Regions from separate parts of the Pseudobacillus sp. 179-B 2D1 NHS genome, predicted to be linked through region 3. Evidence: riboswitches for the same ligand, from Rfam matches in the RefSeq annotation. Region 3 holds a riboswitch; each other region holds the start of a gene.

Region 1 (3,280 bases), on a different contig from region 3:
AGCTTGGCATTTGATCCTGCGCAGCGCATGGCGCTTTATTGCGGCGGAGCCTTCTTTATTGGTTGTTACGTGGTTTATCACTTCAAAATGAAGAAAAAACAAATTTTCAATACAAATGAACAAGAGGTACAGCTAACACTAGATAAGAAAATGATTCTTAAGTAAAAAGAAAAGAGCTTTTTTAGTAGGCCAGCTTGTTTATTTAAATGAAAAAGCTGTTCTATAAGACGGAAATCCGGCTTATGGAACAGCTTTTTATTTTATTAACTAATGATCATTGAAGCAGGGGCTGGTGCTCCCAGAAAAGCAGTTAAAGAGAGGGCTCTTTCAACTGCTTTTTTGCCTCTATTTAGCAGCTTATTGTTGTAAAGTAGTTATTCTGTTTTCTTCCATCCTCTTTATTCGCAGATTCAAAATTAGTTTGCAAAATAAGTACATGGGGACAACGATCAGGTAAGTCTAACAATAAGCCAGGTTATCCTTTATATAAGGATGAAATGGAGAAACGTACCATATTTAATGATCAACGAAATTTATCAAGAATAGACAAAGGGGATAGATCAAGAATTACTTTGTGCAACTTTATTGAATGGTACAGGAATGTCTTTTCGAGAGTTTAATTCTATTGATTGGCGACATGCTGGCGTCTAAACTAAAAGAGATTGAAACTCATGTCGCTTTTGTTTGGGGATGAACGTTTGTTTATATTGCAGCATGTCAGTAGCTTAAAGACAGTATTCCATTTCGATTTAGTCTTTTATGACCGGGAAAAGTGGACAGCTGAGAATTGACTAATGTGGCTTTGGAGATACGAGGTTTCACATTGTTAGGCCATAGGGAGAAAACCTTTCTGCCATGACCATAGGCCACTGTCAAAAGGGGTAACCATAAGCCAGGCCTCAAAAGGAGAAGGAAAATGCCTGTTATTATACATGAACAATTTATTCAAGCACCGATTGAAGTATGTTTTGATCTGGCGAGGAATGTAAAGGTACATACACAAACGACACATCAGACAAACGAAAAAGCGGTTGGGGGCGTAACCGAAGGAATGTTGGAGGAAGGAGATATTGTTATTTGGGAAGCCGTTCACTTTGGTATTAAGCAAAGGCTGACATCCCAGGTGACATTTATGGAGAAGCCGAATAAATTCATAGATGAAATGGTACATGGAGCTTTTCACTCTTTTAAGCATATACATCAATTTGTTGAAAAAGCGGATGGCACATTAATGATAGATACGTTTCAATATAAGTCTCCACTTGGTATACTGGGCGTTATAGCTGATAAGTTATTTTTAGAAAAATACATGACTGCATTTATTATTTTACGTGCAAAGGAATTGAAAAAAATGGCTGAACGTGTTACCTAATATAAAGAGCAAGGGTTATGTTTTTCATCATCCCCTTGTTTATTGTATGATTAAATTGTTTCTGATGAAAAGGCAAACTTATTGAAAAATAAGGACGCAAAGCCACGGGTCTAAAGTTTACAGACAATGATAGCCGGGCTGCCAAATGAGAAAGACTTCCTCATTTGGGTGATTACGCAAATAAAAGGTAGGGACCGAAATTGATGGAAGAAAATGAAGAATTAAGAAAAAGCATTCAACGATTTTATGATTTACTAAAAAAACATCCGGATAACACCGATGCCGCTCACGATTTTGTCGCTTATTTGTGGTCTTTCTTAAAGATTCGATCTAAAGTGCCATTGCCGGCTGCTGAAATTATGACGCTGCTAAAAAATTATAAGCCGAATGTATTTGACGCATTAAAGAAGATGGCTGAAAAGAATTTGATGCTAAATATTTTAACGGAGTTGCCTGCAAATAATGAATCGGCAGAGGAAAGATTAGACGAATTTTTAAATGTTTAACTCATTTCTTATTTTTTCCCGATGGAGGATTAAACAGCTTGCTTGGTGGGTAAATAAGTTACAGAAGGTGGCTGCCTTCGAGGGTTAATTTGTACTCGATTAGACTGCTAGTAGAAATGAACAACATGGGTAAGATAGGAGGATTGTCAATGGATAAAAACGAAGTCATCAAAATGTTGCAAAATGCAAAGGATTTGTATGAGAACAAACAGATTGAAATAGCCTTAAAGAAGGACAACATTAATAAAGAGTCCTACATTAAAGGAGTGGTTGAAGGGCTTTCCATTGCCATTGCAACAATAGAGCAACAAGAAGGATAAATAGGCATATGCTTCCTCTCATATAAACAATAAAAGCTTTGCTCTTAGTGAGCAAGGCTTTTTCTCATGATAAAGTTAGTGGAAAAGGAATCGGTTCATATAAGAGTGGGGAGTAGTGGAATGCATGTGTTAAAAAAAGTAAATGATCTCTCTATTTAATGACTTCCAAAGGAATCATTGGTATTAATAAGAGTCGGTTGCAAAGTCCATAATATCATTGTGTTTCAAAAGCAGCACATAGTCGCCAGCCCAGGAGGTAGTACATTTGATTCTTACGCTATTAATCGTCGGCTTGGTTATTCTTGCTGTTATTCATTTTGTTTCTACAGAAAAAAAGGGACGAGCAGATAACAGGACGGATGACTTGGTGATGGAAAATGTGCCGAATTTAACAAAGGGGGACTTTATAATGGCTAAAAAAACATCTGAAGAGGTAACTGAACAAGTAGCTGAAAGAGTAGCGGAAAGAAAATTTGAAGAAGAGATTGGAGAAGAATTGGCGCCTTTAAGAAGCCAATTAGATTCTATGGCCACTGCCTTGAACCAACTCCAAAGTTCTCAACAACAATTAGGTTCTATCGACCAGCCTGCTACTATGCAAAACGAGCAAGCATCCCAATTGCTCCAACAGATGCAGCAATTTAGAAGACAAGCTCAAAGTCAGCAACAAGAGACGTTCCAGCAGCTTCAGCAAACAGTTCAACAAGCTGCACAAATGCTAGGGAGCGTGGGACAAACGTTGCAATCGTTTAGCATTCTAAACCAAATGACTCAACAAATTGATCAGTCTCAGCAACAATTGAAGCAATTGAGTTCTCAACAATACCAGCAAAATCAACAGAACCAACAGATGAATTCATCTCTTCAGCGCTGATTTTTAAAGTGCCCCATTTTTATGAAGGTAGGAATGGTCCCGCTGCTTTTAGCAAGCGGGACTGTTATTTTGTGAATAAAAACCTTTTGTCCATGAACCAGCATGAAAAATGGACCGACCCTTTCATAATAAGTGGAAGAGAGGGGGTAGATTCTTTGCTCATGCTTATCAAGAAGCCAAGCAAAACCAGTCATTTTACCTGCATACG
Region 2 (3,280 bases), on a different contig from region 3:
TTTAGCATATTTTCAGTTATTAGAAATAGCGAAATGGTTGTCTTGCAATCAAATGTTAGATGATTTTTCAGAGACCTGTACTTCATTCTGATTTCCTTCCTCTTCAGCTATGTATGAGCTTTTTAAAAGGAATGCTTTTATTAAGATAAACCGTCTCACCATGTAAAAGAATTAACTCTTTTCTTCAATATTCGCAATTAATTTTTGCGCCTCTTGCTTTAAGGTCACTTTATCCACTTTTCCTTGAACTAAAGGAATATCTTCCAAAATAAAAATCTTATCCGGAACCTTGAAACTGGCCAAACGGTCTCTACAATAATTGTAAATCTCGCTTAATGGAATTTCTTTCTTTTTGATAATAAAAGCAATGACTTGTTCGCCAAAGATGGCATGAGGCATTCCTAAAACCGCTGCTTTTTCTACTGCTTCATGCTTCGTTAGCATTTGTTCAATTTCGCCCCGGATAACCTGTTGTCCGCCTTTCTTGATCATATCTTTTTTTCGACCAACGACTTTAATTTTTTGCTCACTCGTGATTTTCGCCAAATCTCCTGTACTAAACCAGCCTTCTTTATACAGTTCTTCTGTTAGCTCCGGGCATTTATAATAGCCAAGAAATTTACAAGGTGTTTTAAAATGTAATTCACCTACGCCTTCTTTGGATAGATTCTCCAAATTATACGCCACTCCAGGTGTTAACGACCATTCTACTCCCTCCCGAATATCAGACTCTGTGTACATAAGGGCTCCTAATTCCGAGAGACCATACATACTAGTGATTTTACAATGATGTAAGGGGTCAAGTCCTTCAAAAAATTCGGCCGTAATCATTTCCCCAGCCAAGCTTACTTCCGTTAGCGATTTAAGCACAGATATATCACTAACTTTGTCAAACATACATAAAGCTTTGAATAACGAAGGACTGGTCACTAGTTTATTCGCAGGATTCCACTTCATTAGTTTTAAAATTGCCGGAAAACTAAATGATTCAGTAGCAACAATCGTGATTTGAGAATGAAGCCCCGCCAGCAGCCAGCAAAGCCCATACAACACCGATGTTGGAACCACCAGGAAAACCTTGTCTTCTTTTGAGAGGCTAGCCCCCTTAGTTAGTGCCCTTTCGGCAAACTCAAAAAAGGCTCTATCAACTATTATTCCCTTTGGTGTTCCCGTGCTGCCGGATGTGCACCCGATGATGTAAGGCGAGTGGTCCGCTTCCCTTCGTTTTGGTTTCCCAGCAATGATCTCCGTTTTCCATTCATGACCATCGGCTGATTCAATGATCGCAACCTCCTCACCCACAGAGCCTGCCCATGCCCGCACAGTTTTTTCTAAATAGAAACCGTTGTGTTCCTTGACTGTAAAGACGATATGCGGATCAATAAAGGATAGGATTTGAGTTAAATCTTCTTTTCTTAAGAGTGGGCTTATCGGGACAACTGTTCCGCCTAACTTGTTCACCGTGAGTAAGATACTTAAAAAAGTAGCCACCCCTGGTACAATGATCGCTACTTTTTTCCCTTTGATATCACCCATATCTTTCAAAATTGAATGATATTCTTTGACACTTTTCTTTAGGTCTCCTAACGTGTACGTCCCTGTTTGTGTAATTAGAGCTCTTTTAGATAAATCTGCTTCTTCACAAAAAATCCAATTATATAAATCCGTCATACGGACCTTCCTTTCGTAAGAAAACGTGCCATCTTTTCTAACATGTATAGCATGTATCAAAAAGAATGAACGCTGCTTTCAATTTCCTTTAAATTTAGACCATCAAGCACATTAGACAACTCTTGTTTTACGTTGAATTTTTATTAGTAACATAAGTTTTAAGCAAGCTTTCTATAATTAACTTTAACAGAGCAGCTTAACAAAGAGGGCGCCTTTTAAAAAAACATATTTTTTGATGCTTCGATAAATAGTTGCATGAACGCTTCTATTCTTAGAGAGTTTTTGTTAACTTATCTATTAAAAATTAAATTCCCTCTTAATATTCCGCATCTTCCCCCTACAATTTAGTGAAAGTCATACAAAAAGGCCTGCCAAAGATTGGCAGGCCTTTTTGTATCAGGGTACTCTCATAAAGAGCATCCCTGATTTTTGCCCAATCCTCTTTCTGTAACCAGGAGGCCATAGCTAAAAAATAACCGCAGGCCCTTAGCTTTGCGTCCTTATCTCTGGACAAGCTTTCCATCCTCGTTTGTAAATACAGCTTATTCCTGACAAATCTTAAGTCACAGAGCCTTCTCATGGTTATGATAATCGTTCTAAAAGTAAATGTAAACATCAATGTATAAATTAACCATTTCTTGTTCATATTTGACGAAAAGACCAATTATAGTTATTGCTTACTTCATATTTCTTCGTAGCAAGCTCTTTTATCATCGACGCTCACTTAGCTTATAAGCCCCCAAAATACATAGGCTCTTTCATTAACATTCATTAACGAGTGATGAATGGTAGAAAGAATGAAAAACTCCGGTACGTCTTCTCAGCCTATGAGTGAGCAGTTTCCTGCACACTCTCTTTTCCCTTTACTTTGTCAATCTTATCGATGAACATTTGAAACACTTTTTTCTTTTCTTCCAAATCCTTGATTTCTTCCTTTAGCTGATTAAACCTCTTTTCAAAAGGGGTATGATAAAGCTCACGGATATTGCGAATAATGTCTTCGTTAATTGTTGACTGAATCACTTGTTTAGTGATGCTGAATTTATAAGAATACACCTGTAGTTCCCGCTTGATTTCCTCGTATTCCTTATCTATATCTTTTAACAATTCGCCAATCTCGCGTTTCCATTCTTCTAAAGACTTCTTTACATGTTCCTCCATGTGTGGACTCCTTTATCCGTCATAGTATGTATCTTATTTATTGCTACCTTTCATTGTAGCAATTGAACTTTTCATCTTCTTTTCTATGAAATTACATGGAAATAAAAAATGAGTAACATCTTTTATTTTTTACCGTAACAGAAAAAAAGATTGCTGTATTTTCTTAAATCTTTTTCCTTCTATAGTAGAATGGACCCCTTATCTTGTTCTTTATTTTCTGTTACGATTAATCGGTAGATGAAAAACTATCATATTATGGAAGATTACAAAAATCATAGGAAGTTTTTTGAAAGAAAGGAGTCTATTATGAGAAAACTAACTGCGTTTTTCCTCACTCTTTTGTTGGTTCTCCCGATTATACCCTCTCCCTCTGCCGCAGATGACATCAGCGGTGCATTAGAAAAAGAAATGAGAGCGATGGTTGAGAAAGGAATTGTCTCTGGCTACG
Region 3 (3,280 bases):
CCTTGACTGTGAAGGAAATTCATCACACATTCGATTATTCTCCACCTACTTTTGTATTTTATTTTGTTGTGCATTTTTCTAAACATCGCCATATGCACCTTTACACTCATTAATCATTGCTTATATGTGTATTTTCAAGTAAGGTATCTTGTTTGCATGTTTTTATAAATTTTATATTTGAATTTTGCACAATATGTAATTAGTTAAAAATTTATAGTCTTAGCTGATTAGTATAAAAAACAGCTCAACGGTTTGTTAAGCTGTTCAGCGCATTTCTGAGGAATTTTTAATTGGATAAAGAAAGAATTTTTAACGCCCAAGCAATAAACCGCCATCGTTTAGTTCCATATACTGTCTTCTTTTTCTTTTTGATACTATGATATATTTGCAAAGCAGCCTCTTCTGGAGATGCTGCCCAAAACAGTTTATCAGGTTCGCCTTTAGCCATTTCCGTATCAATGAATCTGCATTTAACGTCCGTGGCAAACACGTTTTCCTGTTGCATTTTTAGTTTTTTTCGGATGTTCATCAAGTAGTTGGATACGAAAGTTTTTGAGGCATTGTATAAAGGAGCAACCGGATTAGCCATTAATGCTCCAACCGATGATAGGCCGAATAAATGACATGCATCCTTCGCTAGAAAATGATGACATGCCACGTTCACTGTCATTACAAAACCTGAAACATTCTCATCTATTGCCTCCTTTGACAATCGACTTATGTATTAGTTGTTCTTGGAGAGCAAGGAGCTTATCTTCCCTTCTAGCGGCTAACCCGACAATATATCCCTTATTCGATAAAATTTCCGCCAATTCTTCGCCTATGCCGGAACTTGCGCCTACAACTATCGCTTTTCTCAAGTCATCCTCTCCATAGTTCTATTCTTATCTTTTCCAGATTCTTTAGTATTAGAAATCTTTTAATAAACGCTAAACCAATTAGACGTTATTTGGTTTGTCTCTTTCTACTAACTATAATCTGTTCTTATGACGATCGACGAATTGTTTTTTATTTCATCATATTCTCGAATTCTTCAATATCCTTATTAAATTCGGATTGCGTTTCTATGATTATTTGCTGTAAATCATCGGTTATTTGGCTAATCCTTCTTACTTCGTTTGAAATGTTTTCTACATTCATATTCATATTTTTAACGGCATGATCAACCTGACCAGCCAATTTCCGCACTTCATCAGCGACCACCTTAAAACCTCGTCCATGTTCTCCCACCCGGGCAGCTTCAATAGCTGCATTTAAGGCTAGCATATTCTTTTGTGAGGAAATATTGCGTATAAGTTTAGATATCTCACTGATTAGATCTGTTTGCGTTTTTAATGATTCGATGGCCTGAATTTTTTCAGAAGAATTGGTGACAATTATATTGACTAATTCTACGGGCATATCTTTTAATTGAGAAATGATTCCCCTTGTATAATTTTCTCGTTCTGTAATATTAGTGGCGATTTTCAGAACAGCTTCCACTTCCCCGTCCGCATCTCGAACCGGAATATAGGTCGCTTCGAACCATAGTAAATTTTCCCGCTTGCTTACTCTCTGAATTTTCTCTTGGAATTTGACTCCTTTTCCAAGGTTCATCCACAAGTCTTCATACTGCCTGCTGTTTCTAAACGCTGGCCTGCAAAATTGCTCATGCTTCATATTTTTCATTTCACTGGCTGTATAGTCCAAAGTCTTTGCAAAGTTTTCATTCGCCCAAATCACTTCTCTGTTCAAGTTAAATTCTATCATTGCTAAGTTGGACTCCAATGCCGTTACAACAGCTGCTTCGTTTAATACTTGCGAAGTCATTTTTTACCCCTCTCATTGTAGGGGCAGCCCAGCCATCATAACCCATTTGGTTTTAGACCTGTCGGCTTTGCGTCCTAATCTTTCGACAAGTTTGCTTTTCACATTTTTAATAAGTAATAGTTATATTATAAATCTTTTTATTGGCAATGTTATAAAATTTTGCAGAAAATAAAAAATCACTATTAGGCTACTGCTATAAGATGAAAATAAAGTTATTTCATTTTATAACGTCAAACAAGCATACCCCCGTTCAGACTTCAGAACGGGGGTAATTCGATAGAAGATGCTTTACTGCGCTTGAAAGATAACTGATACGCTGACTTTCTAATTGATTATCATTACTTTTTTGAAACTGGTATCCATATTTCACTTTTGAAAGTGGGTGAAGTTACATCTTTATTTTCGTTCCACAGGATTTCTGGACCTTCTATTTGTTCATAATTTGAGGATGGGAACCATTCAGAATAAATGCGTCCCCATACATCTTGCAGCGTATCCGGAAATGGTCCGATGGCTTCAAATACAGCCCACGATAGAGCAGGAACTTCAAGCTGTGTTAGATGATCAGGACACGCTTTCGTTGTTGCCACGCCAATATAGTGATCAAGTTCCCCTTTTTCCTCCATCCTGCCTTCAGAAAAGTTGGTGGATGCACTAAGAAGTCCTATAGGTTCGACATTAGAAAGTTTTTTTAGAGTATTTATCGTTTCACTATCTAAGCTTCTCCACATAGAGGCAATGTCCGGATTAACTCCGTTGAAAATAATAGGAACTCTTTTCTTCATACCCACGATGCGAAATGCCTCTTTTTCTTCCATTCGATAGTTCATTTCATTTCCTCCTTTGATTGATAAATGGAAGGTCATTCGTGGATAAGCTTTAAGTGAATGGCCATTACTTCTAGCCTCTGAAGGTGTGATGCCATGCAAATTTTGAAAAGCCCGTGCAAAAGAATCGGGGGAATTGTATCCATATTTTACGGCAATGTCAATGACCTTTGCGCAGCTGTCTTTAAGCTCAAACGCGGCAAGAGTAAGCCGTCTGCGCCGGATGTACTCTGATAATGAAACACCTGAAAGAAAGGAAAACATCCTTTTAAAGTGATATTCGGAGCAGAAAGCCCGTCTTGCTACTTCTTTAAAATCAATCTCATTCGTAAGGTTTTCTTCAATATATTGTAATGCGCCATTCATATCTTTAAGCAAATCCATTGATATGACCTCCTTTATCAAAAGAATAGCAAGAATCAAATGCATCCATCCGACTTTTCGTGCACAATTATGTAGGGTTAATTTATAGATAATAAAACGTGTTATTCAACAAAATAGTCCAATTGAAGAATAACAGAAGAAGAATTTTCAAATAACTTTATCTTTAATGTAACATCTTTACTTATAATTAAACGACTTTATTGTAAGTCGACAACTGGATGTTTTATAGAAGATAGACTCATGCAACACTACAAAACTGA

What was found. Region 3 has a riboswitch for cyclic di-GMP ahead of ACH0BF_RS01300 (methyl-accepting chemotaxis protein). Riboswitches for the same ligand answer to the same signal wherever they lie in the genome.
Region 1: it holds a riboswitch for cyclic di-GMP, as region 3 does, so the genes downstream of both, ACH0BF_RS24005 (hypothetical protein) here and ACH0BF_RS01300 (methyl-accepting chemotaxis protein) in region 3, are expected to answer to the same signal.
Region 2: it holds a riboswitch for cyclic di-GMP, as region 3 does, so the genes downstream of both, ACH0BF_RS03540 (class I adenylate-forming enzyme family protein) here and ACH0BF_RS01300 (methyl-accepting chemotaxis protein) in region 3, are expected to answer to the same signal.

What each region holds. Positions count from the first base shown of each region.
Region 1 covers NZ_JBIQDP010000043.1:18,732-22,011, forward strand. Annotated here, with positions in the region: gene ACH0BF_RS23995 (amino acid permease) at 1-165, shown strand, start outside; gene ACH0BF_RS24000 (SRPBCC family protein) at 917-1,372, shown strand; cyclic di-GMP riboswitch class I at 1,434-1,518, shown strand; gene ACH0BF_RS24005 (hypothetical protein) at 1,576-1,878, shown strand; gene ACH0BF_RS24010 (hypothetical protein) at 2,028-2,198, shown strand; gene ACH0BF_RS24015 (hypothetical protein) at 2,464-3,072, shown strand.
Region 2 covers NZ_JBIQDP010000002.1:241,837-245,116, forward strand. Annotated here, with positions in the region: gene ACH0BF_RS03540 (class I adenylate-forming enzyme family protein) at 172-1,671, opposite strand; cyclic di-GMP riboswitch class I at 2,115-2,202, opposite strand; gene ACH0BF_RS03545 (hypothetical protein) at 2,497-2,832, opposite strand; gene ACH0BF_RS03550 (S-layer homology domain-containing protein) at 3,139-3,280, shown strand, end outside.
Region 3 covers NZ_JBIQDP010000001.1:231,151-234,430, reverse strand. Annotated here, with positions in the region: gene ACH0BF_RS01310 (Rossmann-fold NAD(P)-binding domain-containing protein) at 287-670, opposite strand; gene ACH0BF_RS01305 (SDR family NAD(P)-dependent oxidoreductase) at 690-860, opposite strand; gene ACH0BF_RS01300 (methyl-accepting chemotaxis protein) at 1,009-1,809, opposite strand; cyclic di-GMP riboswitch class I at 1,829-1,915, opposite strand; gene ACH0BF_RS01295 (AraC family transcriptional regulator) at 2,148-3,020, opposite strand.